DNA from 2 places in the Streptomyces sp. NPDC050610 genome. Region 2 is predicted to be linked to the other one. Evidence: predicted binding sites of a transcription regulator. Region 2 holds the regulator's gene; the other holds the start of a gene.
The links. Region 2 encodes HrcA, which represses chaperone genes, less so after heat shock. Its sites were predicted from a motif close to TTNGCACTCNGNNNNNCNGAGTGCNAA; they were not measured.
Positions count from the first base shown of each region.

Region 1: groES (co-chaperone GroES) is a predicted target of HrcA. The motif match lies at 2,487-2,513, and genes of this name have one in related genera.

Region 1 is NZ_JBFAIV010000014.1:33,849-48,523, forward strand. It holds gene AB0I22_RS18790 (hypothetical protein) at 26-403, shown strand; gene AB0I22_RS18795 (methyltransferase domain-containing protein) at 491-1,690, opposite strand; gene groES (co-chaperone GroES) at 2,661-2,969, shown strand; gene groL (chaperonin GroEL) at 3,106-4,728, shown strand; gene AB0I22_RS18810 (SDR family oxidoreductase) at 4,938-5,711, opposite strand; gene AB0I22_RS18815 (MOSC domain-containing protein) at 5,708-6,427, opposite strand; gene AB0I22_RS18820 (LysR family transcriptional regulator) at 6,508-7,419, shown strand; gene AB0I22_RS18825 (WhiB family transcriptional regulator) at 7,609-7,923, opposite strand; gene AB0I22_RS18830 (response regulator transcription factor) at 8,321-8,932, shown strand; gene AB0I22_RS18835 (sigma-70 family RNA polymerase sigma factor) at 9,302-9,877, shown strand; gene guaB (IMP dehydrogenase) at 10,220-11,722, shown strand; gene AB0I22_RS18845 (GuaB3 family IMP dehydrogenase-related protein) at 11,845-12,972, shown strand; gene AB0I22_RS18850 (hypothetical protein) at 13,073-13,693, opposite strand; gene AB0I22_RS18855 (hypothetical protein) at 13,869-14,360, opposite strand; gene AB0I22_RS18860 (rod shape-determining protein) at 14,449-14,675, shown strand, end outside.
Region 2 is NZ_JBFAIV010000013.1:31,493-46,167, reverse strand. It holds gene AB0I22_RS17915 (AMP-dependent synthetase/ligase) at 1-615, shown strand, start outside; gene AB0I22_RS17910 (response regulator) at 760-1,365, opposite strand; gene AB0I22_RS17905 (HAMP domain-containing protein) at 1,362-5,495, opposite strand; gene AB0I22_RS17900 (ATP-binding SpoIIE family protein phosphatase) at 5,813-7,720, shown strand; gene hemW (radical SAM family heme chaperone HemW) at 7,835-9,067, shown strand; gene AB0I22_RS17890 (DUF3097 domain-containing protein) at 9,112-9,930, opposite strand; gene AB0I22_RS17885 (MBL fold metallo-hydrolase) at 9,965-10,684, opposite strand; gene hrcA (heat-inducible transcriptional repressor HrcA) at 10,985-12,001, shown strand; gene dnaJ (molecular chaperone DnaJ) at 12,002-13,138, shown strand; gene AB0I22_RS17870 (nitronate monooxygenase) at 13,433-14,626, shown strand; gene AB0I22_RS17865 (16S rRNA (uracil(1498)-N(3))-methyltransferase) at 14,623-14,675, shown strand, end outside.

The DNA.
Region 1 (14,675 bases), on a different contig from region 2:
GCGTACGGGGAGGGCGGTCTCGCAGATGCACTGGTTCTGGTGGGTGTTCATCTTCTTCGCCCTGGGCGGTTTCACCAAGCTCGCGGACACCGCCCGTACCGCCTTCCGCACCCGCCACGAACGGAAGCTGGAGCTGCTGGAGTCCGGGCGGCGCGAGCGCCAGGCGGAGCGGCAGGCCGTCGAGGCGGCGAACAAGCAGCCGGAGCCGGTCTGCGGCTGCGGGCACCACCTCGCGAAACACGACAAGCAGGGCAAGTGCCATGAGACGGTCGAGGTTCCCGTCGCCTGGGACGCGGAGAAGAAACCCGTGCAGTACGAGCCGGGCGTGTGCAACTGCCAGCAGTACGTGGGCCCGCAGCCGCTGACGACGCTCTACGCGCAGGACCTGACGGACCTGGCGTAGCTGGCGGCCGGTGCGCTACGCGCAGGACCTGGCGGACCTGACACGGACCTGGCGGACCTGACGTAGCGGGCGGCCGGCGCGTCGGGCCTACTCGCCGGCGGGCCGGCCCAGCAGCATGGCGGGCGCTCCGGCCACCCGGGTCAGGAAGATCACGCAGGAGTTCGGCCCGGAGGGCTTGAGCTTCTTACGCAGTTCCTCGGGCTCGATCGCGGAGCCGCGCTTCTTGACGACCACGACCCCGATGCCGCGCTCGCGGACGATCGCCTTCAGCTTCTTGAGGTTGAAGGGCAGCGCGTCCGTGATCGCGTACGCGGTGGCGAACGGCGTCGGCCGCAGCTCGTCCGCCGTCACATAGGCGATGGTCGGATCGATCAGCCGGCCGCCCACCTGCCGCGCGACGTCCGCGACGAGATGGGCGCGGATGACCGCGCCGTCCGGCTCGTAGAGGTACGGGCCCACCGGGCCCGGCTCGGGATCGGGCAGCCCCGCGCCGCGCAGGGCGTACGGGCCGGGGAGCAGCGTCGCCGTGCGCGCGCCCGGCGCCTCGGCGCCGAACCAGAGCACGGCCTCCTTCACATCGCCGCCGTCCGAGATCCACTCCGCCTCCGCCTCGGCGGGGATGATCTCGTGCGGAATGCCCGGCGCGATCTTGAGCGCGGCGTACCGGGCGTTGCGCGCCGCCCCGACGGCCCAGGACAGGGGCGGCGAGTACGCCTCCGGGTCGAAGATGCGGCCGCGGCCGCCGCGTCGGGCCGGGTCCACGAACACGGCGTCGTACCCGGACGTGTCGACGTCGGCGACGTCCGCGCGGCGCACCTCGATGAGGTGGCCGAGGCCCAGGGCGGCGGCGTTGGCCCGTACGGCCTCGCAGGTCGCCTCGGACTGGTCGACGGCGAGCACCGAGATGCCGGCCCGCGCGAGCGCGATGGCATCCCCGCCGATGCCGCAGCACAGATCGGCGACGCTCCGCACCCCCAGCTCCGCGAAGCGCCGCGCACGGTGCGCGGCCACGGAGGCACGGGTGGCCTGCTCGACGCCGCCCGGCGTGAAATACATCCGGTACGCGTCCTCCGCCCCGAACTTCGCCACCGCCCGCTGCCGCAGCCGCGCCATCCCGAGCGCCGCCGAGACCAGTTCGGCGGGGTGATCGCGCCGCAGCCGCGTCGCTGTCGCCAGCTCCTGAGCCGGGTCATGATCACGCAACGCGTCGAGCAGCCCCTGCCCCTCATCAGTGAGCAGCGAGCCCAAGGCGGCACCACCGCCGGACGGATCAGAAGCGGAATTCAGTACAGACACCCGCCCATTCTCCCCACCCCACCCGCCAACCGCACGAGCCCCCGCACTGCGGCCTGCCGCTTGCGGCTTGTGCGGCGGGTGAGGGCAAGTGCGCCAGCCCGTCCGATGCGCGGGGGCGGGCGCCCGTCTGTCTCAGCCCGCCCGACGCGCGCGGCGTGCGCCCCGGCCTGTCCGGCGCGTGAGCGCCCGTCTTTCAGCCTGCCGGTGCGCGGGGCTGGCCTCCCGGGCTGTCCGGTGTGCGAGCGCCCGTCTTTCAGCCTGCCGGTGCGTGAGCGCCCGCCTTCGGCCCGCCCGGCGTTTGAGGGCAAGAAGCCCTGGTCGGTCCGGCGCGTGAGGAAGGCACCCCGGCCTCTTCGGCGCGCAAGCCCCCGTCTTCAGCTTGCCCGGCGCGCGGGGCAGGCGCCCCGGCCCGCTCGCTGCGCAAGCGCGCGTCTTTCAGCCGCCCGGCGTTTGAGGGCAGACAATCCCGGCCTGCCCGGTGCGCGGGGTCGGCCTCCCGGTCTGTCCGGTGCGCGAGCGCCCGCCTTCAGCCCGCCCGGCGTGCGCGGTGGGCGCCCCGGCCTGTCCGGCGCGCAGATGCCCGTTTTCCAGCCTGCCCGGCGTTTGAGGGCAGACAATCCCGGCCTGTCCGGAGCGCAGGGCTTGGCCTCCCGGCCTGTCCGGCGCGGAAGCCCGCGTCTTTCAGCCTGCCCGGCGTTTGAGGGCCGGGGCCCGGGGCAGAGCCCCGGAAGCCGGGCCGGCGTGCCCCGGCGGCACCCCCCGTTGCGTTGCGCAGAATTGCGCCGCATTGGCACTCCGCTTGACCGAGTGCTAACCGCGTCATAGTCTCGCATCTGGCACTCTCCACCGGGGAGTGCCAAACACAGCGACGGGCAGATCCGGCACCCGCGACGACGGATCACACCTGGTCGCCACCTCAGACAGTTAACCCCGTGAGATCTCCGAAGGGGGAGGTCGGATCGTGACGACCGCCAGCTCCAAGGTTGCCATCAAGCCGCTTGAGGACCGCATTGTGGTCCAGCCGCTCGACGCCGAACAGACCACGGCCTCTGGCCTGGTCATTCCGGACACTGCTAAGGAGAAGCCCCAGGAGGGCGCTGTCCTGGCCGTGGGCCCGGGCCGCTTCGAAGACGGCAACCGTCTTCCGCTCGACGTCGCCGTCGGCGATGTCGTGCTCTACAGCAAGTACGGCGGCACCGAAGTGAAGTACAACGGCGAGGAGTACCTCGTTCTCTCGGCCCGCGACGTGCTCGCGATCATCGAGAAGTAATTCACCGAAGTTTGCCTGATCTGCGCCCCTGGCTCCCCGCGTCTGAAAAGCCGGGCGCCCGGGGCGCAGTTCGTTTGAGCGATAGCGGTCACCGCCGCGTGGCCGGGGATCGCAACGAGAGGACTTGAAGCAACTCATGGCGAAGATCCTGAAGTTCGACGAGGACGCCCGTCGCGCCCTTGAGCGCGGCGTGAACAAGCTTGCCGACACCGTCAAGGTGACGATCGGCCCCAAGGGTCGCAACGTCGTCATCGACAAGAAGTTCGGCGCCCCGACCATCACCAACGACGGCGTCACCATCGCGCGCGAGGTCGAGATCGACGACCCGTACGAGAACCTGGGCGCCCAGCTGGTGAAGGAGGTGGCGACCAAGACCAACGACATCGCGGGCGACGGCACCACCACCGCCACCGTGCTGGCCCAGGCGCTGGTCCGCGAGGGCCTGCGCAACGTCGCCGCCGGCGCCTCCCCGGCCGCCCTGAAGAAGGGCATCGACGCCGCGGTCAAGGCCGTGTCCGAGGAGCTCCTCGCGACGGCCCGCCCGATCGACGACAAGGCCGACATCGCGGCCGTCGCCGGCCTGTCCGCCCAGGACAAGCAGGTCGGCGAGCTCATCGCCGAGGCGATGGACAAGGTCGGCAAGGACGGTGTCATCACCGTCGAGGAGTCCAACACCTTCGGCCTGGAGCTCGACTTCACCGAGGGCATGGCCTTCGACAAGGGCTACCTGTCCCCGTACATGGTCTCCGACCAGGAGCGTATGGAGGCCGTGCTCGACGACCCGTACATCCTGGTCCACCAGGGCAAGATCGGCTCGATCCAGGACATGCTGCCGCTGCTGGAGAAGGTCATCCAGGCCGGCGCCTCCAAGCCGCTGCTGATCATCGCCGAGGACGTCGAGGGCGAGGCGCTCTCCACCCTGGTGGTCAACAAGATCCGCGGCACGTTCAACGCCGTGGCCGTCAAGGCCCCCGGCTTCGGCGACCGCCGCAAGGCCATGCTCGGCGACATCGCCACCCTCACCGGTGCGACCGTCATCGCCGAGGAGGTCGGCCTCAAGCTCGACCAGGCCGGTCTGGACGTGCTGGGCACCGCCCGCCGCGTGACCGTCACCAAGGACGACACGACCATCGTCGACGGCGGCGGCGACTCCGCCGACGTCGCGGGCCGCGTCAACCAGATCAAGGCCGAGATCGAGTCCACGGACTCGGACTGGGACCGCGAGAAGCTCCAGGAGCGCCTCGCCAAGCTCGCCGGCGGCGTCTGCGTCATCCGCGTGGGTGCGGCCACCGAGGTCGAGCTCAAGGAGAAGAAGCACCGTCTGGAGGACGCCATCTCCGCGACCCGCGCCGCGGTCGAGGAGGGCATCGTCTCCGGTGGCGGTTCCTCGCTCGTGCACGCCGCGAAGGTCCTGGCGGACTCGCTCGGCAAGGAGGGCGACGAGGCCACCGGTGTCGCCGTCGTCCGCCGCGCCGTCGTCGAGCCGCTGCGCTGGATCGCCGAGAACGCCGGCCTGGAGGGCTACGTCATCACCTCCAAGGTCGCCGAGCTCGACAAGGGCCAGGGCTTCAACGCCGCGACCGGCGAGTACGGCGACCTGGTGAAGGCCGGCGTCATCGACCCGGTCAAGGTCACCCGCTCCGCGCTGGAGAACGCCGCGTCCATCGCGTCGCTGCTGCTCACGACCGAGACCCTGGTCGTCGAGAAGCCCGCCGAGGAGGAGTCCGAGGCCGGTCAGGGCCACGGCCACGCTCACTAGTCACCCCTGGTGACACGCGGTCGCCGAGGCGGCCGTAGCGCGCGGAGACCCGGCGCCCCTTCGGGGGAGCCGGGTCTCCGCGCTTCGGTCACGCCGACGGCTGCCGGGGCGGGGCTGCTCCGGCCCGTACGTCCGTACCGGTATGTGTGTACCGGTATGTGTGTCCGTACCAGTCCGTCCGTACAGTCCGTCCGTTCGTACCGCCCGGACTACTGCGGCCCGTATTTGCGGCCCGTGCTCGACGACACCCGAGAGAGCGCGCCGCGCGGCGCGATCTTCGCCAGGCTCGTCAGCGCCTTGTACCGCGGGTCCGGTACGGACAGCGATTTGCCGCGCGCCAGATCCCGCAGGGCCGCGTCGACCAGCTTGTCGGCGTCCAGCCACATCCACGCCGGGATGTTGCCGGTGCCCATGCCCGCCCGCTGGTGGAACTCGGTCCGTACGAAACCGGGGCAGAGCGCCATCAGCCGCACCCCGCTCCCGGCCAGGTCCCGCGCGGCGCCCTGGGTGAACTGGACGACCCACGCCTTGCTCGCCCCGTACGTGCCGCGCGGCACGAACGCCGCCACCGACGCGACGTTCACCACCCCGCCGCGCCCCCGCCCGCGCATCGAGGCCGCCGCCGCGCTCGTCAGCCGCAGCACCGCCTCGCAGTGCACCTTGAGCATCGTCAGCTCGTCGGCCATCGGCACGTCGAGGTAGTTGCCCTTGTTGCCGAACCCGGCGTTGTTCACCAGCAGGTCCACCGGGTGCGTACGGTCCGCGACGCGCTCCTCGACCGCGGCGATCCCCTCGTCCTGCGAGAGGTCGGCGCGGAGCACCTCCGCCTCCACGCCGTGCCGGTCGTGTAGCTCGGCCGCCTGGTCGCGCAGGCGCTCGGGGTCGCGCGCCACCAGCACCACGTTGTGCCCGTCGGAGGCCAGCCGCCGGGCGAAGGCGGCACCGATGCCGGCCGTCGCTCCCGTGATCAGTGCAGTCGTCATACGCGAACGTTAGTGCCCGGCGAGCCCTCGCCGCTCGCCGCCTGTCCGCCTTCTTCGGCCTTGCGGGCGACGTAGTTGACGGCCTGTCGCCTGGTCACCTCGGGCAGCGGGTCGCCCGCAGCCAGGAGGCGCGGCAGAAGTTCGCGTTCCGTGGTCACCGCGCGGAAGAAGAACGAGACCGTCACCTCGTGGTCCGGCCGGTGCACGATCTCGACGGGGTCGCCGGCGCGGATCTCGCCGGGTTCGAGCACCCGCAGATACGCGCCGGGCAGCGCGGCCCGGGTGAACCGGCGCACCCAGCCCTTCTCCTGGAGCCAGCCCGCGAACGTACGGCACGGGATGCGCGGCGAGGTCACCTCCAGCAGCAGGTCCGGGCCGACGCGCCAACGCTCCCCGACGAGCGCGCCGCTGACGTCGATCCCGGCGGTGGTGAGGTTCTCGCCGAACACGCCGGGCGCGAGCTCGCGCCCCAACTCCCGCTCCCAGAAGTCGAGTTCCTCGCGCGCGTAGGCGTACACGGCCTGGTCGTCGCCGCCGTGGTGGCGCAGATCGCAGACGGCGTCCCCCGCGACGCCGCTGCCTCCGGTGCCCTTGGGGCCCGGCGCGGCCACCGCCACCGGGCCGTCGGCGGGGCGCTTGTCGATGCCCGTACCGGCATCCCAGTCGGTGTAGTCAGCGGTCTTGGGTCGGCCGAGATTCACGGTGAGCAGACGCATGGGCAGCAGGGTAGACGAAGTGCCCCAAAGTGGTGTGCGAATATTTTCAGCCACCTCCAAGCTGCCCTTATGCTCAAAGCATGATCGAGGCTCGTCATCTCAGGGTGCTGCGTGCTGTCGCCGCCACCGGCTCGCTCTCCGCGGCCGCCCGCGAACTGGGCTGCACCCAGCCCGCCGTCAGCCAGCAGATGAAGGCCCTGGAGCAGTCGGCCGGCACCCCCCTGCTGATCCGTACGGGCCGCGAGACGCGCGTGACCGAGGCCGGAGCGGCGCTGGTGCGGCACGCGTCCGGCATCCTCTCCGGGCTGGCGGCGGCGGAAGAGGAGGTCGCGGCCATCGCCGGGCTGCGGGCCGGGCGGGTGCGGCTGGTCTCCTTCCCCAGCGGCAGCTCCACGCTGGTGCCCACCGCCCTGGCCGACCTGCGCGCGGCGCACCCCGGCACCCGCATCTCACTGGTCGAGGCCGAACCGCCGCGCTCGGTGGAGATGCTCCGCGCGGGCGACTGCGAGATCGCGCTGGCCTTCCGCTACCCGGACGTCCGCGGCGCGGACCCGGCGGCCGACGCGGAGTGGGACGACCTGGTCGTACGCCACCTGCTGACGGACCGGCTCGTCGGCGTCGTCCCCGAAGGCCACCGGCTCGCGGACGCGGATCAGCTCGCCGTGGGCGACCTGGCCGAGGAGTCCTGGATCGCGGGCTGTCCACGCTGCCGCAGCCATCTGGAGCGGGTCTGCGAGAGCGCGGGCTTCACCCCGCGGATCGACTTCGCCACGGACGACTATCCGGCGGTGTTCGGCCTGGTCGGAGCCGGTATGGGGGTGGCGGTGATGCCCGAACTGGCCCTGGAGACGCTGCGCCCCAAGGGCACCCGCACGGTGCGGGTGGAGCCCGCCGTGGAACGGGAGATCGTGGCGCTCACCCTGCCCGACCTTGACCGCGTGCCCGCGGTCGCGGCCATGCTGGACCGCTTGGCGACGGCCGCGGCGCGCTGAGGCCGCGGGGTCTGCTGGGGGCTGTCCCTGCGCGGGGCTGCGGCTCCGTCCGTGCTGAGGCACGGCCCTCCGCGTAACGGTCGGCCTTCCGCGCCGACGGGCGGTTCTCGGCGCGTACCGGCGGGCGGCCCTCGCGGGCCGGTTCGTCCGGATGGCGGATGAACGTTTCTTCAGAGGCTGGGCGCGTCTTCAGAGAGGCGTCGCGCCGGAGGCCGCGATCACCCGGTGCCGCGCCCGGCCCATGAGTTCCTCGCGCTCGTCCTCGGTGAGGCCGCCCCAGACGCCGTACGGCTCCCGTACGGCGAGCGCGTGGGCCGCGCACTCCGAGCGCACCGGGCAGCGCATGCACACCTCTTTCGCCGAGGTCTCTCGCGCGCTGCGGGCGGCGCCCCGTTCACCCTCCGGGTGAAAGAAGAGGGAGCTGTCGACGCCCCGGCACGCGGCCAGGAGCTGCCAGTCCCACAGGTCGGCGTTGGGACCGGGAAGGCGGGAGAAATCTGCCATTGCTTATCCCCTCGGAAGCGTTCTGATCCGGACGCACTGCCCATGACCGTACATCCACTGTGTAAGCAGATGTAAATATGACTCATCGCGAATCTAGTCATAGACACCTCCAAAATGGAAGAAAAATCCCAGAAGATAGGCAAATGGGGCATAGGGTGGTGTCGAGGTGGTCGGGCCGGGCCTGGCCCGTTCCGTGTCGACCCCCTCGCGTGGACTGCTGAAGGCGGTCGCCCGAGCCCGTAACTCTTTCGGGTGACCGTCGTTGAGAGTGCGAGGCGGTTGACGGATTAAGGACTCGGGCAGATGTCCGAGCGCGTCGATCGCGCAGGTGACGATCAGTACCAGCCTGGAGGCTCAAGGTGACGCGCAGCAGCTGTGAGAGCCGCGGAGGACAGCCATGACATCCGTCCTCGTCTGTGACGACTCCCCGCTTGCCCGAGAGGCGCTCCGCCGTGCGGTGGCGACCGTGCCCGGCGTCGAGCGTGTGACGACGGCGGCCAACGGCGAGGAAGTCCTCCGCCGCTGGGGCGCCGACCGTTCGGACCTGATTCTGATGGACGTGCGGATGCCCGGTCTCGGCGGCGTCGAAACCGTGCGGCGGCTGCTCTCGGCGGACCCCGGGGCCCGCATCATCATGCTCACGGTGGCCGAGGACCTCGACGGGGTGGCGCTGGCCGTCGCCGCCGGGGCGCGCGGCTATCTGCACAAGGACGCCTCGCGCGCCGAGCTGCGCGCGACCGTCACGCAGGCGCTCGCCGACCCGACCTGGCGGCTCGCCCCGCGCAGACTGCGATCGGCCGAGATGGGCGCGGCGCCGACCCTGACCGCGCGCGAGATCCAGGTGCTCGAAGGCATGAGCCACGGCCGCTCCAACGCGGAGATCGGACGTGAGCTCTTCCTCTCCGAGGACACGGTCAAGACGCACGCCCGCCGGCTCTTCAAGAAGCTCGGCGCCTCCGACCGGGCGCACGCCGTGGCGCTCGGATTCCGCTGGGGCCTGGTCCGCTGAGACCGATGCGGCGTACGGCGTTGTGAGGTCGCGGCGCGCACCACTCGTCCGGGTGGTGCGCACCGCGACCTCGCTGCGTCGGCGTCCGACGCCGAAACCCCGAGGGATGCCGCATCCTTGAGTGTGTGACTCCTCCCCGGCGGAGGCCGAGGTTCCTCACTCGGCCGGCAGCGACCTCATGACGGACGGGCTCGAACCGGTGCCGCACGGTACCGGCGCAAGTCATCGGCGGAGTCGTTGGCGCGGGGGCGGATATACCCGGATGGGGAGGCGCGAGACGTGAGTGCGAGGACATCGACGCGTAACGGTTCGATGCACAACTACGAAGGCGGTGCCATGGATCGCTGGGCGTCAAGGCACCATGGACCGATGCGCGACGACGAGAACACGGCGATCGGCGCCCTCGTCACACGCGCCGCCGAGGGGGACCGGCGGGCCACCCACGACCTGCTCGCCCTGGTGCACCCCCTTGCCCTGCGCTACTGCCGCACCCGGCTCTCCCGCCTGCCCGGCGACGCCCGCCACTTCGTGGACGACCTGGCGCAGGAGGTCTGCCTGGCGGTGCTGTGCGCGCTGCCGCGCTACCGCGACACCGGCCGGCCCTTCGAGGCGTTCGTCGTCGCGATCGCCGCCCACAAGGTCGCCGACCTCCAGCGGGCCGCCATGCGCCGCCCGGGCAGCACGGCCGTGCCGTCCGACGAGATGCCGGAGCAGCCGGACGACTCGCTCGGGCCGGAGGAGCGGGCGCTGCTCAGCAGCGACGCCGAGTGGGCCAAGAAGCTTCTCGCCAATCTGCCGGAGCACCAGCGTGAGCTGGTGCTGCTGCGGGTGGCCATCGGGATGACGGCCGAGGAGACCGGCCAGATGCTGGGGATGTCGCCGGGCGCGGTGCGGGTCGCGCAGCACCGCGCGATGAGCCGGCTCCGCGCGCTGGCCGAGCAGTAGGCGCCGGATAGCGGACGGCGGGCGAGCAGGGCGTCGGCGGCAGGTTGTAGCGGCAGGGCGCGTACGGGCAGGGGATTCCCGTACGCGCGCGTGGGCCGGGCATCGTCGACGCGTGCGCGCGCCGGGAGCGGGTGCCCGTTCAGGCAAGGGTGAGTGTGCCCGTACGGTCGTGGCGCGAGCGTCGTACGGGCACCGGTCGGCGGCCGCGGCGGCTGTTCGTACGCCGCGCGAACGCCGTATGAATACACAAGTGATGAGTCCCTCATTCGTCGTGGAATGAGACACCTGTGGCTCCCGTTAGCATGGACGTCCGCGCCGAGGCAAGACCATTGGGAAGGTGTCATGACTGACAACGTCGACGGAATGCCTGCGAAATTCGCGATGCTCGGGCTGACGTACGACGACGTGCTGCTGCTGCCGGGCGCCTCTGAGGTGCTGCCGAACGCGGTCGACACCTCGTCCCGGGTCTCGCGCAACGTACGCGTGAACATCCCGCTGCTGTCCGCCGCGATGGACAAGGTCACCGAGGCGCGGATGGCCATCGCCATGGCCCGCCAGGGCGGCGCCGGCGTCCTGCACCGCAACCTCTCCATCGAGGACCAGGCCAACCAGGTCGACCTCGTCAAGCGCTCCGAGTCGGGCATGGTCACCGACCCGATCACGGTGCACCCCGACGCGACGCTGGCCGACGCCGACGCGCTGTGCGCGAAGTTCCGCATCAGCGGCGTGCCGGTCACGGACCCCGCGGGCAAGCTGCTGGGCATCGTCACCAACCGCGACATGGCCTTCGAGCTGGACCGCGGCCGTCAGGTGCGCGAGGTCATGACGCCGATGCCGCTGGTCACCGGCAAGGTCGGGATCTCCGGCGAGGACGCCATCGAGCTGCTCCGCCGCCACAAGATCGAGAAGCTGCCGCTGGTCGACGACGCGGGCATCCTCAAGGGCCTGATCACCGTCAAGGACTTCGTCAAGGCCGAGAAGTACCCGCAGGCCGCCAAGGACGCCGAGGGCCGGCTCGTCGTCGGCGCCGCGGTGGGCGTCGGCGACGAGGCGTTCGAGCGGGCGCAGGCGCTGGTCGAGGTGGGTGTCGACTTCCTGGTCGTCGACAGCGCGCACGGCCACAGCCGGGGCATCCTCGACATGATCGCCAAGGTCAAGTCCCAGATCTCCGTCGACGTCGTCGGCGGCAACGTCGCCACCCGCGACGGCGCGCAGGCGCTCATCGACGCGGGCGCCGACGGCGTGAAGATCGGCGTGGGCCCCGGCTCGATCTGTACCACCCGGGTCGTCGCGGGCATCGGCGTGCCGCAGGTCACGGCGATCTACGAGGCCGCCAAGGCGTGCCACGCGGCGGGCGTGCCGCTGATCGGCGACGGCGGCCTCCAGTTCTCCGGCGACATCGCCAAGGCCATCGCGGCCGGCGCGGACACCGTGATGCTCGGTTCGCTGCTGGCAGGCTGCGAGGAGTCGCCGGGCGAGATGGTCTTCATCAACGGCAAGCAGTTCAAGTCCTACCGGGGCATGGGCTCGCTGGGCGCGATGCAGACCCGCGGCCAGGCCCGCTCCTACTCCAAGGACCGCTACTTCCAGGACAACGTGCTCTCCGAGGACAAGCTGGTGCCCGAGGGCATCGAGGGCCAGGTGCCCTACCGCGGCCCGCTCTCCTCGGTCGCGCACCAGCTCATCGGCGGCCTGCGGGCCTCCATGGGCTATGTCGGCTCCGCCGACGTCCAGGAGCTGAAGGACAAGGGCCGCTTCGTGCGCATCACGTCGGCGGGGCTCAAGGAGAGCCACCCGCACGACATCCAGATGACCACGGAGGCGCCGAACTACTCCCGCCGCTGACATACGGCACGGCGAAAGCCCCGGTCAGAGCCCGCGGCCCGGACTACCGGCCGCGGGCTCAGCCATGTCGGGGATACTGGAATCGGCAGACGGAGCGCCGAAGAATTTGAGAGGCCACACACGTGACTGAGATCGAGATCGGGCGCGGTAAGCGCGGCCGCCGGGCGTACGCATTCGACGACATCGCCGTCGTCCCCAGTCGGCGCACCCGCGACCCGAAGGAGGTCTCGATCGCCTGGCAGATCGATGCCTACCGGTTCGAGCTGCCCTTCCTCGCGGCCCCGATGGACTCGGTGGTCTCGCCGCAGACCGCGATCCGCATCGGTGAGCTGGGCGGGCTGGGCGTCCTCAACCTGGAGGGTCTGTGGACCCGCTACGAGGACCCGGAGCCGCTGCTCGCCGAGATCGCCGAGCTGGACGAGATCGCCGCGACCAAGCGCCTCCAGGAGATCTACGCCGCCCCGATCAAGGAAGAGCTGATCGGGCAGCGCATCAAGGAGGTGCGCGACTCCGGTGTGGTGACGGCCGCCGCGCTCTCGCCGCAGCGCACCGCGCAGTTCTCCAAGGCCGTGGTCGACGCGGGCGTGGACATCTTCGTGATCCGCGGCACCACGGTCTCCGCCGAGCACGTCTCGGGCGCGGCCGAGCCGCTCAACCTCAAGCAGTTCATCTACGAGCTGGACGTGCCCGTCATCGTCGGCGGCTGCGCGACCTACACCGCGGCCCTGCACCTGATGCGCACGGGCGCGGCGGGCGTCCTCGTCGGCTTCGGCGGCGGCGCGGCGCACACCACCCGCAACGTGCTGGGCATCCAGGTGCCCATGGCCACCGCGGTCGCCGACGTGGCCGCCGCCCGGCGCGACTACATGGACGAGTCCGGCGGCCGGTACGTGCACGTGATCGCGGACGGCGGCGTGGGCTGGTCCGGCGACCTGCCCAAGGCCATCGCCTGCGGCGCCGACGCCGTGATGATGGGCTCCCCGCTGGCCCGCGCCACCGACGCGCCGGGCCGCGGCCACCACTGGGGCATGGAGGCCGTCCACGAGGACGTGCCGCGCGGCAAGCGGATGGACCTGGGCGCGGTCGGCACCACCGAGGAGGTGCTGCTCGGCCCGTCGCATATCCCGGACGGTTCGATGAACTTCTTCGGCGCGCTGCGCCGGGCGATGGCCACGACGGGCTACTCGGAGCTCAAGGAGTTCCAGCGCGTCGAGGTGACGGTCGCCCCGTCGCAGCACGACAACCGCTGACGGTGCTTCGGCCGTAGCCGCCGAGGGCCCGGATCACCCGCTGTGCGCGGGGTCCGGGCCCTCGTTCGTAGGGGCATGAGCGGGTGCGCGCGCCGTCGCGTCAGCCGGCGAGCTTCTTGGCGGTGCTGTAGGCGCCGGCCGCACCGAGGAGGTAGAAGGCCACGTCGATGAACTCCAGGTACTCCTTCCACGCCCGGTTGATGACGTCGAAGTGGTCGAAGAGCGCCTCGAAGACCGACATGTCCCCGCCGTCGCTGAAGGCCAGCGCGAAGCCGAAGATCTGGCCGAGGTAGACGCCGATCAGGCCGAGGGCCGCGCCGACGACCGGCAGGGCGGCGTTGCGGCCGCCGAGTTTGCCGAGGGCGGCGCCGATGAGCGCGCCGGTGGCGGCGGCGAGGTAGCCGATCTGGGCGCCGTCGGTGGCCTTGAGTATCGCGCCGTAGATCGTGGAGCCGACGAGCATGGCGACGACGCCGACGACCACCGCGAGGCCGGGATTGCCCCTGCGGGCGGCCGGGAGCGGGAAGCCGCCCGGAGCGCCGTACATGCCCTGGTGGGGCGGGTAGGGCTGCTGCTCGTAGCCGCCCGGCGCCGGGGGCGGGTAGCCGCCGGGCTGCTGCTGCGGGTAGCCGTGTCCGGCCGGCTGCTGGGGCTGCTGGCCGTACGGGTTCGGCTGCTGCGGCTGTTGAGGCGGCTGTGGCTGCTGCCAGGGCTGGCTCACGGTGTTCCCCCGAGGTGAAGGTGTGGAACCGCGCTCCTGATCCGGAAGTGGCTGGAGCGCAGTATGAAAGTCGGGCCATAAGCTAACAGTTAGGACTGACGGTGCAACACGGAGTTTCTCGCTCCGTGACACGGTTGGGACGTACGGGACCTCCGGGGCGTCTGATACGTCCTGGCTACTCGGCTACACGCTTGGCCACCAGATATCCCTCGGCCGCGGCCACGGTGTAGAAGGCGATGTCGTTCCTGCCGAGCATCTCGTGGCGCCAGTACTCCACGACGGTGTCGAAGTGGTGCAGCACAGTGGTGAGGGCGCCCGGCGGGTTCCCCATGGCGTCGCTCGTCGCCTCGCTCATGTGCGCAGCGGCGGCGAGTAGTTGGGCGAGGAGGACGCCGAGCAGGGCCAGCAGGGCGCCGAGCGGCGCGAGCGCCGGAGCGCGGCCGCCGGCCTTGCCGAGGGCGGCGCCGACGAGCAGGCCGATCGCGAGCGCCCAGTAGCCGAGCTCATGGCCGCCGGGGCCGGCCAGCCCCTGGGCCCAGCCGAAGACGATGGCGCCGGTGAGCGCGGCGGCGGCGCCCGCGGCGAGGCCTCGCGCGGGCCGGCCTTCGGCCGCGGGGCGGTCGGGCGAGGGCGGAGCGGTCTCGGTTCGTGGTGCGGGCACGCTCATGATTTCGCACGCTAGCAGCGGCCAATGTCAGCGGGCGTCCGATGTGTGCGCCGGATAAAGATTCGGGCATAGGGAATAATGGCAACTTATGGCGCAAAGCAAGTCGTTCAACGGACGGGACATGGGCATCGACCTCGGCACCGCGAACACGCTGGTGTACGTGCGGGGGAAGGGAGTGGTGCTCAACGAGCCATCGGTGGTCGCGGTGAACGCCGCCGACGGAGGGGTGTTGTCGGTCGGTTTCGAGGCGAGAGAGACCATCGGGCGGACGCCCTCGAACATCGTGGCCGTCCGACCCCTGCGCGACGGGGTCAT
Region 2 (14,675 bases):
CTGCCCGGCACCGAGGTCCGGATCGCCGACGACGGCGAGATCCTGCTGCGCGGCCCCGGCATCATGCAGGGCTACCACGGGCTGCCCGAGAAGACCGCCGAAGTCCTCGAATCCGACGGCTGGTTCCACACCGGCGACATCGGCGAGCTCTCCGCCGACGGCTATCTGCGGATCACCGACCGCAAGAAGGACCTGATCAAGACGTCGGGTGGCAAATACATCGCGCCCGCCGAGGTCGAGGGCCAGTTCAAGGCGGTGTGTCCGTTCGTCTCCAACATCCTGGTGCACGGCGCCGACCGCAATTTCTGCACCGCGCTCATCTCGCTCGACGAGCCCAGCATCATGGAGTGGGCCAAGGAGCACGGCCAGTCGGGCCGCTCGTACGCGGAGGTGGTCGCCGCCAAGGAGACCGAGCAGCTGATCGACGGCTATGTGAAGCGGCTCAACGAGGGGCTCCAGCGCTGGCAGACGATCAAGAAGTTCCGGCTGCTGCCGCGCGATCTCGACGTCGAGCACGGCGAGCTGACACCGAGCCTCAAGCTCAAGCGGCCGGTCGTGGAGCGCCAGTTCAAGGACCTCATCGAGGACATGTACGCGGGCACGCGCGAGTCATAGCCACGCGGATACGGGCGTACGAGCGCGTACGGGCGTACGGACGCACCGGGAGGCACGGGCGTACGTACGGGCGTCCAGGGGCGAACAAGCCGGGGCGGGGCAGAGCGGGCCAGGGCGACACTCCGCCCCGGCCCGCCCCCGCTCTCACCCCCGCCCGCCGCGCAGCTCCCGCAACGAGGCCTCCACGGCCGACACCCGGCGCCGCAGCTCCTCCGCGTCGGCCAGCTCCCCGCGCGCCAGTTCCCGCTCGATCCCGGACAGCCGCGCCAGCATCGTGTCGATGCGCGCCTGATCGCGCAGCAGCAACTGCTGCAACTGCCGGTTCTTGCGGTACAGGTCGAGGAAGACGGTGACCTTGGCGCGCAGCACCCACGGGTCGAACGGCTTGGTGAGGTAGTCCGCGGCACCGGTGGCGTAACCCCGGAAGGCGTAGCCGGAATTGGAGTCCGTGCCGGTCAGGAAGATGATCGGCACGTCCTTCGTCTGATCGAGCCGTTTGATGTTGGCCGCCGTCTCGAAGCCGTCCATGCCGGGCATCAGCACGTCCAGGAGTACGACGGCGAACTCCTGGCGCAGCAGCGCCTTCATCGCCTCCTCCCCGGACCGGGCGCGCACCAGCGGCTCGCCCAGCGAGGTCAGTACGGCCTCCAGGGCGGCGAGGTTGTCGTCCATGTCGTCGACGAGGAGGATGCTCGCCCGGTCGGCGGCCCCGATGGCGGCCTCGGCGGTGGCGGTGGAACCAGAACTCATGAGGGCCTCGTGATGTTCTCGGCCGACTCCTCGGTCGGCGCGGGGGCGGCAGGGGCTGCCTCTGGGTCCAGGAGGCGGAGCGCCACGGTGAACAGGTGGTCCACGTCCACCGGTTTGGGAACGTAGTCGGACGCGCCGACGGCGATGGACTTCTCGCGGTCGCCGGGCATGGCTTTCGCGGTGAGGGCGATGATCGGCAGTTCGGCGAAGCGCGGGGTGCGGCGGATGGCGTCGATCGTCTCGTAGCCGTCGAGCTCCGGCATCATGATGTCCATCAGCACGAGCGCGACGTCCGGGTTCCTCTCCAGCGTCTCGATGCCCTCCCGGCCGTTCTCCGCGTAGAGCACGGGCATGCCGACCCGGCCCAGTACATGGGTGAGCGCGAAGACGTTGCGGATGTCGTCGTCGATGATCAGCACCCGGCTGCCGTCGAGGACCGCGCCGACCCGGCCGACCCGCCACTCGTGCAACCGGGTCGCGGCCGGCCAGTTCGGCTCCTCGGGAGCGTCGTACTCCTCCTGGACCTGCTCCGGCTCCGCGCACAGCTGCGGGGGCGAGGCGTGTCCGGGGACGTCGGACTCGTCGTCGGCCAGGTGGCCGCTCCAGGTGGGGGGCACGTACAGCGTGAAGGTCGAGCCCTTGCCCGGCTCGCTCTCCGCGGTGATGCGCCCGCCGAGCAGCCCGGCGATCTCGCGGCTGATGGAGAGGCCGAGGCCGGTGCCGCCGTACTTGCGGTTGGTGGTGCCGTCGGCCTGCTGGAACGCCTCGAAGACGGCAGAGAGCTTGTCGGCGGGGATGCCGATGCCGGTGTCGCTGACGGCGAAGCCGATCTGGTCCTCGTCGTCCTCCTCCGCGCGGACCCGGTTCACGCGCAGCACGATCTTGCCGGTCGCGGTGAACTTGATGGCGTTGGACAGCAGGTTGCGCAGGATCTGCTGGAGCCGCTGCTCGTCCGAGAACATCTCGCGCGGTACGTCCTCGCCGACCGTGACCTCGAAGGCGAGCCCCCGGTCGATGGTGACCGGCCGGAAGGTGGCGTGCACATAGTCGAGGATCTTTATCAGCGGCAGTTTCTTGGGGCGTACATCCATCCGGCCCGCCTCGATCTTCGACAGGTCGAGGATGTCGTTGATCAGCTGGAGCAGGTCGGAGCCGGAGCGGTGGATCGTCGCGGCGAACTGCACCTCCTGGTCGGAGAGGTGCCCGTCCGGGTTGTCGGAGAGCAGCCGGGCCAGGATGAGCAGCGAGTTGAGGGGCGTCCGCAGCTCGTGCGACATGTTCGCCAGGAACTCGGACTTGTACTGCGAGGAGGTGGCCAGCAGCGCCGCCTTCTCCTCCAGCTCCGCGTTGGAGCGCTGCAACTGGGCCTGTTGGCCCTGGAGTTCGTCCGACCGCTCCTGGAGCTGCTGAGCGAGGCGCTGGGACTCGCTCAGCAGCGACTCGGTGCGGGAGTTGGCGATGATGGTGTTGATCGCGACGCCGATGGTGTTGACGAACTGGTCGAAGAACGCCAGGTGGACGTCGGAGAAGCGGGAGAAGGAGGCCAGTTCGATGACGCCGAGTAACTGGTCCTCGAAGAGGATCGGGATGATGACGACGCTGGCCGGCGCCGCTTCCCCCAGCCCGGAATTGATCTTGATGTAGCCGGGCGGCGCCTCCTCCACCAGGATGCGCTTCTTCTCCAGCGCCGCCTGCCGCACCAGCCCGTGGCCGGGCATCCCCGGCGTGTCCACGGTGGCGCCCTGCGCGGAGCCGTACCCGGCGATGAAGGCCAGGCCGCGGGCGCCCGCGGCCGCCGCGCCGTTCGTGCCCTCCTCCGGCTCGGCCAGGAAGAACGCCCCGTACTGCGCGTTCACCAGCGGGGTCAGCTCGCGCAGGATCAGATCGGCGACCTCCATAAGGTCCCGGTGCCCCTGCATCAGACCGGCCAGCCGTGCCAGGTTCGACTCCAGCCAGTCCTTGGCGCGGGTCGTCTCGCGGAGGTTGGCCACCATCAGATTGATGTTGTTCTTGAGCTCGGCGACCTCGCCCTGGGTCTCCACCGTGATCGAGCGCGACATGTCGCCCTGCGCCACGGCGCTGGCCACCTCCGCGATGGCGCGGACCTGGGTGGTGAGGTTCGACGCCAGCTCGTTGACGTTCGTCGTCAGCCGCTTCCACGTGCCGTACACGCCCTCGACGCGCGCCTGGCCGCCGAGATTGCCCTCCGTGCCGACCTCGCGGGCCACACGGGTGACCTCGGCGGAGAACGAGGAGAGCGTGTCGACCATGGTGTTGATGGCCGTCTTCAGCTCCAGGATCTCGCCGCGCGCGTCCACGTCGATCTTCTTCGACAGGTCGCCGTTGGCGACGGCCGTGGTGACCTGGGCGATATTGCGGACCTGCGACGTCAGATTGTCCGCCATGAAGTTGACGTTGTCCGTGAGGTCCTTCCAGACGCCGGACACGCCCCGCACCTGCGCCCGACCGCCGAGTCTGCCGTCCGTGCCGACCTCGCGGGCCACGCGGGTCACCTCGTCCGCGAACGCCCGCAGCTGATCGACCATCGTGTTGATGGTGTCCTTCAGCTCCAGGATCTCGCCGCGCGCGTCCACGGTGATCTTCTTCGACAGGTCCCCGTCGGCCACCGACGTCGTGACCTGGGCGATGTTGCGGACCTGGGATGTCAGGTTGGAGGCCATGAAGTTGACGTTGTCGGTGAGGTCCTTCCAGACGCCGGAGACCCCGCGCACCTGCGCCTGGCCGCCCAGGTTGCCCTCGGTGCCGACTTCGCGGGCGACGCGGGTGACCTCGTCGGCGAAGGCCGAGAGCTGGTCCACCATCGTGTTGATCGTCGACTTCAGCTCCAGGATCTCGCCCTTGGCCTCCACCGTGATGGTCTTGCCGAGGTCCCCCTGCGCCACCGCCGTCGCCACCTGGGCGATGTTGCGGACTTGGGTGGTGAGGTTGTCCGCCATGAAGTTGACGTTGTCGGTGAGGTCCTTCCAGACGCCGGACACGCCCCGCACCTGGGCCCGGCCGCCGAGTCTGCCGTCCGTACCGACTTCGCGGGCGACGCGGGTGACCTCGTCCGCGAAGGCCGAGAGCTGGTCCACCATCGTGTTCACGGTGGACTTGAGCTGGAGGATTTCCCCCTTCGCGTCCACCGTGATCTTCTGCGACAGGTCGCCGTTGGCGACGGCCGTGGTGACCTGGGCGATGTTGCGGACCTGGGACGTCAGGTTGGAGGCCATGAAGTTGACGTTGTCGGTCAGGTCCTTCCAGACCCCGGACACGCCCCGCACCTGCGCCCGGCCGCCCAACTGCCCCTCGGTGCCGACCTCGCGGGCCACCCGCGTCACCTCGTCGGCGAAGGCCGAGAGCTGGTCCACCATCGTGTTCACGGTCAGCTTGAGCTCCAGCAGCTCACCGGTCGCCTCGATCGTGACCTGCCGCGTCAGATCACCGCGCGCCACCGCCGTGGTCACCACCGCGATGTCCCGGACCTGCGCGGTCAGCCGCGCCGCCATCGTGTTGACCGCCTCGGTGACGTCCCGCCAACTCCCCGACAGACCCGCCACCTTGGCCCTGCCGCCCAGCCGCCCCTCGGTGCCGACCTCGCGGGCCACCCGCGTCACCTCGCCGGTGAACAGCGACAGCTGGTCCACCATCTTGTTGACCGCGCGGCCCAGCCGCCGCAGGTCGCCGCGGAGCGGGCGGTTGCCGTCGTGCAGGTCCACGCGCTGCGTGAGGTCGCCGCCCGCGACCGCGTCCAGCACGCGCGTGGCGTTCGCCGCCGGGGTGACGAGGGCGTCGATGAGGACATTCGTGGCCTGCACGCTCATCGCCCAGTGGCCCTGCCCCGGGCTCGGCTCCACCCGCTCGTCCAGCCGGCCCTGCCGTACCACTTCCCTGCGCACCCGCGTCAGTTCGTCGGAGAAGTGTTCATTACGAGCCACTACCTGATTGAACGCGGCGGCCAGTTCCGCCAGCACGCCGCTCTGCGCGCCCGACATCCGCACCCGGAAGTCGCCGTCGCTCAGAGCGGTCAGAGCGCTCAGCAACGGGCGCAGTTCGGCGGCTCGTACCCACTGGTCCTGCGTGTCCCCCGAGCCGGCGAATGCCGTCGGAGCTGCGGTTTCTCCACTCATGGCGACCCACTTACGTAACTCGGTGCATATGAGCGTGGTCAGTCTGTCACTCTGTCGGTGTCGGAAACGGCACTATGCCGGAACTGGTCAGGAGCTACCCGGTGGGTACATCATCTTCTGTTCAATGGGGTGCGGCGGAGCCGCACGGGGTCCATTCACGCGCCGTTCCCGGACACAGCGAGACGGCCGGATCCAGCCAGGCCGAGCCCGTACCGAGCGACCCCGTACCGCATGACCCCGTACTGGACGAGCCGGTGCTGGACGCCCCCGTACTGCACGACCCCGTGCTCGACGGGACCGGTCCGGGCGGACCCGGCTTGAGCGAGCCCGGCCCGGCCGCCGCCGCCCGCGTCGCGCCGACGGCCCGCACGCGCCTGCCCGGCAACTCCCTCGCGCCCCTGGCGGCCCGCCAGTTCGTACGGGCCGCGGTCGCCGAGTGGACCGCCCTCGCCCTCCCCGCGGTGCGCGGGGTCGCCGACCGGCTCACCGAGGACGCCGTCCTGCTGGTGAGCGAGCTGGTGACCAACGCGGTGGTGCACGCGGGCACCTCCGTCGAACTGCGCTGTGCGCTCGACGGCGGGACCGGCGACGGGCGGCTGGCCTTCCTGTGCGTCGAGGTCACGGACTACCACCCCGCCCGCGTGCTCCGGGCCCGGCCGCCGTGCGACATCGACGACGAACTGCCGCGCTCCGGCCACGGCCTGCGGCTGGTCGCCGAGTGCGCCGAATCCTGGGGCACGACGTACCACCGCACGAGCAAGACCGTCTGGTTCCGGCTGCCCGTCGTGCCCGGCGCCCAGCCGCCGCCCGAGGCCGCCACCGCCGGCGACCAGGCGCTCCTGCGCGACCTGCGCGTCGCCGAGATCCTCGCCCCCGCCCCGCGGCGCGCGGGCGACTGCCCCGCCGACCCGGACTGGATCAGCCACGGCGCGCTCTCGTTCCTCGCCGAGGCGTCCGAGCTGCTCGCCGGGCAGTTCGACGAGGACTTGGTGGCCTCCCTCGCGACCCAGCTCCTCGTGCCCCGGCTCGCCGACTGGTGCGCGGTCTGGCTCGACACCGACGGCCATGTGCCGCGCCTGTCCCGCGTCTGGCACACCAGCGAGAGTCGCATCGAGACGCTGCGGCTCACCCTGGAGAAGGACCCGCCCCGGCCGCCCGCCGCCGCCCTCGGCAGCGCCGTCTCCTGGCCCTGGCCCGGCGAACCCGGCGCGTACGGACCCGGCGGCACCGCCCTCGCCTGCCGGCTCGTCGCCGGGGGCCGCGGCGTCGGCACGATACTGCTCGGCCGGGCCGGACTGACCCGCACCCCCGACGAAGTCGTCGGCCTCATCGAGGACTTCGCGCGCCGCGTCGCGCTCGCCCTCGCCTCCGCCCGGCAGTACACCCGGCAGCTCACCATCAGCCAGGTCCTCCAGCGCGGGCTGCTGCCCCGGAGCCTCGCCGAAATCCCCGGCATCGAGCACGCCATCGTCTACGAACCGCGCGGCGACACCTGCGCGGGCGGCGACTTCTACGACCTCTTCGCGGGCGGCGACGGCCGCTGGTGCTTCGCGCTCGGCGACGTGTGCGGCAGCGGCCCGGAGGCGGCCGTGGTCACCGGCATGGTGCGGCCGTGGATGCGGTCCCTGGCGAAGGAGGGGTACGGGGTCGGCGAGGTGCTCGACCGGATCAACCGGATGCTCGGCGAGGACGCGGTCGAGGGGGTCGTCGGCGCCGTGGGGGCCGTGGCGGCGGCGACGGAGAGCGGACCCGGCGTGCCCGTCGAACCGCCGGAAGACGACGGATCGGACAACGGTTCCCCGCGCTTCCTGTCCCTCGTCTACGGCGCGCTGGTCCCGCTGGGGCCCGGCAAGGGCGTCCGCTGCACCCTCGCCAGCGCCGGCCACCCGCCGCCCCTGCTGCTCAGTCCCGACGGAACGGTCCGGCCCGCCGCCGGCTCCCAGATGCTGCTCGGGGTGGCGGAGAGCTCCACCTATACGAGCGAAACCTTTGACCTCGATCCCGGCGACACCCTGCTGTGCGTGACGGACGGGGTGACGGAGCACCGGCGCGGGCCGGACACGGTGGAGCTGTTCGACGACGATGACGGGTTGGCGGCGGCGCTGAAGGGGTGTGCCGGGCTGAGCGCGGGCGGCGTCGCCGAGCGCATCCGGCGGGCGGTCCACGATTTCGGGGCGAGCGCGCCGGACGACGACCTGGCGCTGCTGGTGCTGCGGGCGCGGTAGCGGGGCCCGAAGAGGCTGCGGTAGCGGGGCCCGAAGAGGCTTGCGGAGCCGGGCGCGGGGCGGCCGGTTCCGGTTCCGGACGGCGCCCGGCGCCGATGCCGGACAATGGAGCCCATGCCTTCCGTACTGCCCGATGGTGAGCCCGTGCCCGACGACGGGGCGCTGCCCCCGCACGCCCTGACCGGGGCGGCGGACCGGCCGCTGGGGTTCTACCTGCACGTTCCGTACTGCGCCACGCGGTGCGGCTACTGCGACTTCAACACCTACACGGCCAGTGAGCTGCGCGGCTCCGGCGGGGCCCTCGCCTCGCGCGACAACTACGCCGAGACGCTGGCGCACGAGATCCGGCTGGCCCGGAAGGTCCTGGGCGACGACCCCCGCCCCGTGGAGACCGTATTCGTCGGCGGCGGCACCCCCACCCTGCTGCCCGCGGCGGACCTGGTGCGCATGCTCGCCGCGATCCGGGACGAGTTCGGGCTCGCGGACGGCGCGGAGATCACCACGGAGGCCAACCCGGAGTCCGTGAACCCGGCATATCTGGCGGAGCTGCGGGCCGGCGGCTTCACGCGCGTCTCGTTCGGAATGCAAAGCGCGCGGCAGCACGTACTGAAGATCCTCGACCGTACGCACACACCCGGCCGGCCCGAGGCGTGTGTGGCCGAGGCGCGCGCCGCCGGGTTCGAGCACGTGAACCTGGACCTGATCTACGGCACGCCGGGGGAGAGCGACGCGGACTGGAAGGCGTCGCTGGAGGCCGCGATCGGGGCCGGCCCCGACCACGTCTCCGCGTACGCGCTGATCGTCGAGGAGGGCACCCAGCTCGCCCGCCGCATTCGCCGCGGCGAGGTCCCGATGACCGACGACGACGTGCACGCGGACCGCTACCTGATGACGGAGGAGGCACTGTCGGGCGCGGGTTTCCGCTGGTACGAGGTGTCGAACTGGGCCACCACGCAAGCCGGCCGCTGCCGCCACAACGAGCTGTACTGGCGCGGCGCCGACTGGTGGGGCGCGGGCCCGGGCGCGCACAGCCACGTGGGCGGCGTGCGCTGGTGGAACGCCAAGCACCCCGGCGCGTACGCCCAGGCGCTCAGCGACGGCCGGTCGCCCGGCGCGGGCCGCGAGCTCCTGTCGGCGGAGGACCGCCGCGTGGAGCGGATCCTGCTGGAACTGCGGCTGAGCGAGGGCTGCCCCCTGGACCTCCTCGCCCCGGCGGGGGCCCGCGCCGCCGCCCGCGCGCTCGCGGACGGACTGCTGGAGCCCGCCCCGTACGAGCGCGGCCGGGCCGTCCTCACGCTGCGCGGCCGGCTGCTGGCGGACGCGGTGGTGCGGGACCTGGTGGACTGAGGGGCTCCCCGGCCTTGAGGGGCCTGAGGAGCGCGGCGCCCCCGCTACCCCGTGACGAAGTCGATCAACTCCTCGACGCGGCCCAGCAGCGCCGGCTCCACGTCCTTGTAGCTGCGCACCCCGCCGAGGATGTGCTGCCACGCGGCGCCCGTGTTCTCCGGCCAGCCCAGCGACCGGCAGACGCCCTTCTTCCAGTCCTGGCCGTGCGGGACCGACGGCCAGCCGGCGATGCCGACGGAGGCCGGCTTCACGGCCTCCCAGACGTCGATATAGGGGTGGCCGACCACGAGAACGTTCGCATCCGTGACCTCCGCCGCGATCCGGGACTCCTTGGAGCCCGGCACCAGGTGGTCGACGAGCACGCCGAGCCGGGCGTCCGGCGCGGGGGAGAAGTCGCGGACGATGGCGGGCAGGTCGTCGATCCCCTCCAGGTACTCGACGACGACGCCCTCGATGCGCAGATCGTCGCCCCAGACGCGTTCGACCAGCTCGGCGTCGTGGCGGCCCTCGACATAGATGCGGCCCGCGCGGGCCACGCGCGCCCGCGCGCCCGGGACGGCCACCGACCCGGAGGCCGTACGGGCCGGGCCCCGCGCGGCCCGCTGCTGCGGCCGTACGAGCGTGACGACGCGCCCCTCCAGCAGGAACCCGCGCGGCTCCATCGGGAAGACCCGGTGCTTGCCGAACCGGTCCTCCAGGGTGACGGTCGGCCCCTGGGCCGTCTTCTCGCACCGGATCACCGCGCCGCAGAAGCCCGTGGCGACCTCCTCGACGACGAGGTCGGGATCGGCCGGCACCTCGGGCGCGGGCGCGGTCTTCTTCCACGGGGGTGTCAGGTCGGGGCCGTACTCTCTGCTGCGCATCCGCCAGACGATAGAAAAAGTGACCGGGCGCGCGTCACGACACGCCGAAGCGGGCCGCCAGAGCGTCGCGTTGATCACGTACGAACCGGGCATCCACCACGGCTCCGTGACCCGGCACGTACACCGCGTCATCGCCGCCGAGCGCCAGCAGCCGGCCGAGGGCGGCCGGCCACTGCCGGGGCAGGGCGTCCGATCCGGCCTGCGGTTCGCCGGACTCCTCGACCAGGTCGCCGCAGAAGACGATCTCCGGCGGGCCCAGCACGCACACCGCCAGATCGTGCGCGGAATGGCCCGGTCCGACGTTGGCGAGCAGCACCTGCCGGCCGCCGAGGTCGAGCGTCAGCTCGCCGCTGACGGTGTGGTGCGGGCGTACGAGCAGGTCGGCGGCTTCCGCGGCGGCGGAGGCGGCCACCCCGTGCCGTACCGCGTCCTGCCGCAGCGCGTCCTTCGCGCCCGCGAGGTGATCATCGAGCCCCACCGCGCCGTACACCTGGACCCCGGCGAAGGCCGCCGTGCCCAGCACATGATCGAAGTGCGGATGCGTCAGAGCGATATGCGTCACGGGACGGCCGAAGAGCCGCCGCACCTCGCGGCGGATCTCCGCGCCCTCGCGCAGCGTCGACCCGGTGTCGACGACCAGTACGCCCGTATCGCCGAGCACGGCCCCCACCGTGCAGTCCCAGCCCGGCAGCCTGCGCCGCACCACCCCCGGCGCGAGCGTTTCCCAGTGCGCCTCTTCCCAACTGCTCTCCATACCCAGACGCTAGACCCTGCGGTCGGACTCCCGCCCGCTCCGAGGCGCCCGGCGCGCGCCCAAGCCGCCGGTCCGCACCGCGGGCGGGCGACGGGAGTTCGCGGGCAGGGTCCGGCGAGAGCGCGATACGGTTGCCTGTCGGACCCGTCCAGCCGACGGGCCCGCCCTTGCCCTGGTCGTGGCACCCGGCCGTACACTGGCTGAGGGTGGCTGGCACTCGTGACCATGGAGTGCCAAGTGGGTGCCGAGTGAGAGACAGGGGAAAGTCCCCGGTGGACGGCTGGACGGGAGGTGTGCGCGATGCTGAACGAACGCAGGCTTGAAGTGCTGCGCGCCATCGTCCAGGACTATGTGGGCACGGAGGAGCCGGTCGGCTCCAAGGCGCTCACCGAGCGGCATCAGCTGGGCGTCTCCCCGGCCACGGTGCGCAACGACATGGCCGCGCTGGAGGACGAGGGCTTCATCGCCCAGCCCCATACGAGCGCGGGCCGCATCCCGACCGACAAGGGCTACCGGCTCTTCGTGGACAAGCTGGCGGGCGTCAAGCCGCTGTCGACGCCGGAGCGGCGGGCCATCCAGAACTTCATGGACGGTGCCGTCGACCTCGACGACGTGGTGGGGCGCACGGTCCGGCTGCTCGCGCAGCTGACCCGGCAGGTCGCCGTGGTGCAGTACCCGTCGCTGACGCGCTCGACCGTGCGCCATGTGGAGCTGCTCTCACTGGCCCCGGCCCGTGTCATGCTCGTACTGATCACGGACACCGGGCGGGTCGAACAGCGTATGGTCGACTGCCCGTCGCCGTTCGGCGAGACGGCGCTCGCGGATCTGCGGGCGCGGCTCAACAGCCGGGTGGTCGGACGCCGGTTCGCGGATGTTCCGCAGCTGGTGCAGGACCTCCCGGAATCCTTCGAAGCGGAGGACAGAGGAACCGTTTCGACGGTCCTGGCGACTCTGCTGGAGACCCTGGTCGAGGAGACCGAGGAGCGGCTGATGATCGGCGGCACCTCCAACCTGACTCGATTCGGGCATGATTTCCCGTTGGTGATCCGGCCGGTGCTGGAGGCGCTGGAGGAGCAGGTCGTGCTCCTCAAGCTGCTCGGCGAGGCCAAGGATTCCGGCATGACTGTACGAATCGGGCATGAGAATGCTCATGAAGGGCTGACGTCCACATCGGTCGTCGCCGTCGGCTACGGTTCGGGCGACGAGGCAGTCGCCAAACTCGGCGTGGTCGGACCGACCCGCATGGACTACCCCGGAACGATGGGAGCGGTACGCGCAGTGGCACGTTACGTCGGACAGATCCTGGCGGAGTCGTAAGTGGCCACGGACTACTACGCGGTCCTCGGCGTACGGCGGGACGCCTCGCAGGACGAGATCAAGAAGGCCTTCCGGAGACTGGCGCGTGAGCTGCACCCGGATGTGAACCCGGATCCGAAGACCCAGGAGCGGTTCAAGGAGATCAACGCCGCTTACGAGGTGCTGTCGGACCCGCAGAAGAAGCAGGTCTACGACCTCGGCGGCGACCCGCTCTCGCAGTCGGCGGGCGGAGGCGGCGCCGGCGGCTTCGGCGCTGGCTTCGGCAACTTCTCCGACATCATGGACGCTTTCTTCGGGCAGTCGTCGCAGCGCGGCCCGCGGTCGCGCACCCGGCGCGGCCAGGACGCCATGATCCGGCTCGACATCGACCTGAACGAGGCCGCGTTCGGCACCACGAAGGACATCCAGGTCGACACGGCGATCGTCTGCGCGACCTGCAGCGGCGAGGGCGCGGCCCCGGGCACGTCCGCCCAGACCTGCGACATGTGCCGCGGCCGCGGCGAGGTCTCGCAGGTCACCCGGTCCTTCCTCGGCCAGGTCATGACCTCGCGGCCGTGCCCGCAGTGCCAGGGCTTCGGCACCGTGGTGCCGACCCCGTGCCCGGAGTGCGCGGGCGACGGGCGCGTACGCTCCCGCCGCACCCTCACGGTCAAGATCCCGGCGGGCGTCGACAAGGGCACCCGCATCCAGCTCGCGGGCGAGGGCGAGGTCGGCCCCGGCGGCGGCCCGGCCGGCGACCTGTACGTGGAGATCCACGAGAACCCGCACCCGGTCTTCCAGCGGCGCGGCGACGATCTGCACTGCACGGTCACCATCCCGATGACCGCGGCGTCCCTGGGCACGAAGGTGCCGCTGGAGACGCTCGACGGGATGGAGGAAGTCGACATCCGGCCCGGCACCCAGTCCGGCCAGTCGATCCCGCTGCACCAGCGCGGCGTCACGCATCTGCGGGGCGGCGGGCGCGGGGACCTCATCGTGCATGTCGAGGTGCTGACGCCCAGCAAGCTGGACCCGCAGCAGGAGGACCTGATGCGGCAGCTCGCGAAGCTGCGGGGCGAGGAGCGGCCCACGGGCGAGTTCAAGCCGGGGCAGCAGGGACTGTTCTCGCGGCTGAAGGACGCTTTCAACGGCCGGTGACGGCGGTAGGGCTGTGCGCGTCCAGCGGCCGGTGACGGCGGGTTGGGCTGTGCGGCATCCAGCGGCCGGTGAAGACCGGTCGGGCTGTGCGGATTCAGCGGCCGGTGACGGCCGGGCGGACTGTGCGGAATTCCGCTCAATGTCTGCCCAACCCTGCTCAGCGGTCCGCCCGAGCGCCCGCCCGACGGCCGTCAGGAGAACGCTCCTGGCGGCCGTTGAGGCGGAATGGTCGCGCAATGGTGGGGCATACCCGTCGATGACGAATCATCGTGGAGGGCGTGACACTATGTGGTCATGCCCTGTGCTCTGACCGATCTTTACCGATACCCGATCGTGCAGGCCCCCATGGCGGGCGGTGCTTCCACTCCCGTATTGGCCGCTGCCGTGAGCGAAGCGGGCGGTCTCGGCTTCCTCGCCGCCGGCTACAAGACGCCGGAGGCGATGTACGAGGAGATCAAGCAGATCCGCAGCCTCACCGACCGGCCCTTCGGCGTGAACCTCTTCATGCCGCAGCCCTCCGTGGCGGACCCGGCGGCGGTCGAGGTCTACCGCGAGCAGCTCGCGGGCGAGGCCGCCTGGTACGAGACGCCGCTCGGGGACACGGACTGCGTCGGCGACGACGCGTACGACGCCAAGCTGGCGATCCTCGCCGACGATCCCGTCCCCGCCGTCTCCTTCACCTTCGGCTGCCCCTCGCGCGCGGTCTTCGAGACATTCGCCAAGGTCGGTACGGCGACGGTCGTCACCGCGACCTCGGCCGCCGAGGCGCAGGCCGCCCAGTGGTCGGGGGCCGACGCCGTCTGCGTCCAGGGCATCGAGGCCGGCGGCCACCAGAGCACCCACCGGGACGACCCGCACGCCGACGGTACGGGCGCGGGCCTGGGGCTCCTCGCGCTGATCACCCAGGTCCGGGAGACCGTGCAGATACCGATCATCGCCGCGGGCGGCCTGATGCGCGGCGCCCAGATCGCCTCGGTGCTCGCCGCGGGCGCGGTCGCCGCCCAGCTCGGCACGGCCTTCCTGGTCTGTCCGGAGTCCGGCGCCCACACGCTCCACAAGCGCGCGCTGACCGACCCGGTGTTCGTACGCACCGAACTCACCCGCGCCTTCTCCGGCCGCCCCGCCCGCGCCCTCGTCAACCGCTTCATGCGCGAACACGGCCCGTACGCCCCGGCCGCTTACCCGCAGCTCCACTTCCTCACCGCGGGCCTGCGCAAGGCCGCGGCGAAGGCGGGCGACCCGCAGGGCATGAACCTGTGGGCGGGCCAGGGCCACCGCCTGGCGCGGGAGCTGCCGGCGGGCCAGCTGGTGGAGGTGCTGACGGCCGAACTTCAGTCGGCGCGGGGGGCGTTGGTGGAGGAGATGATCGGTTCGGCCGACGCGGGCGGACCGGTGGGTTCGAGCGGGCGGCATGCGTCGCAGGGGACGCACGCGGCACACGGGCAGCACGGCTCGCACAGTTCGCGTTCGCAAGGAGAGGTCGTATGACGGCGCCGGTGTTCCTGGCCGACTCGCTGGCGGGGGCGGAGGCGGGCTC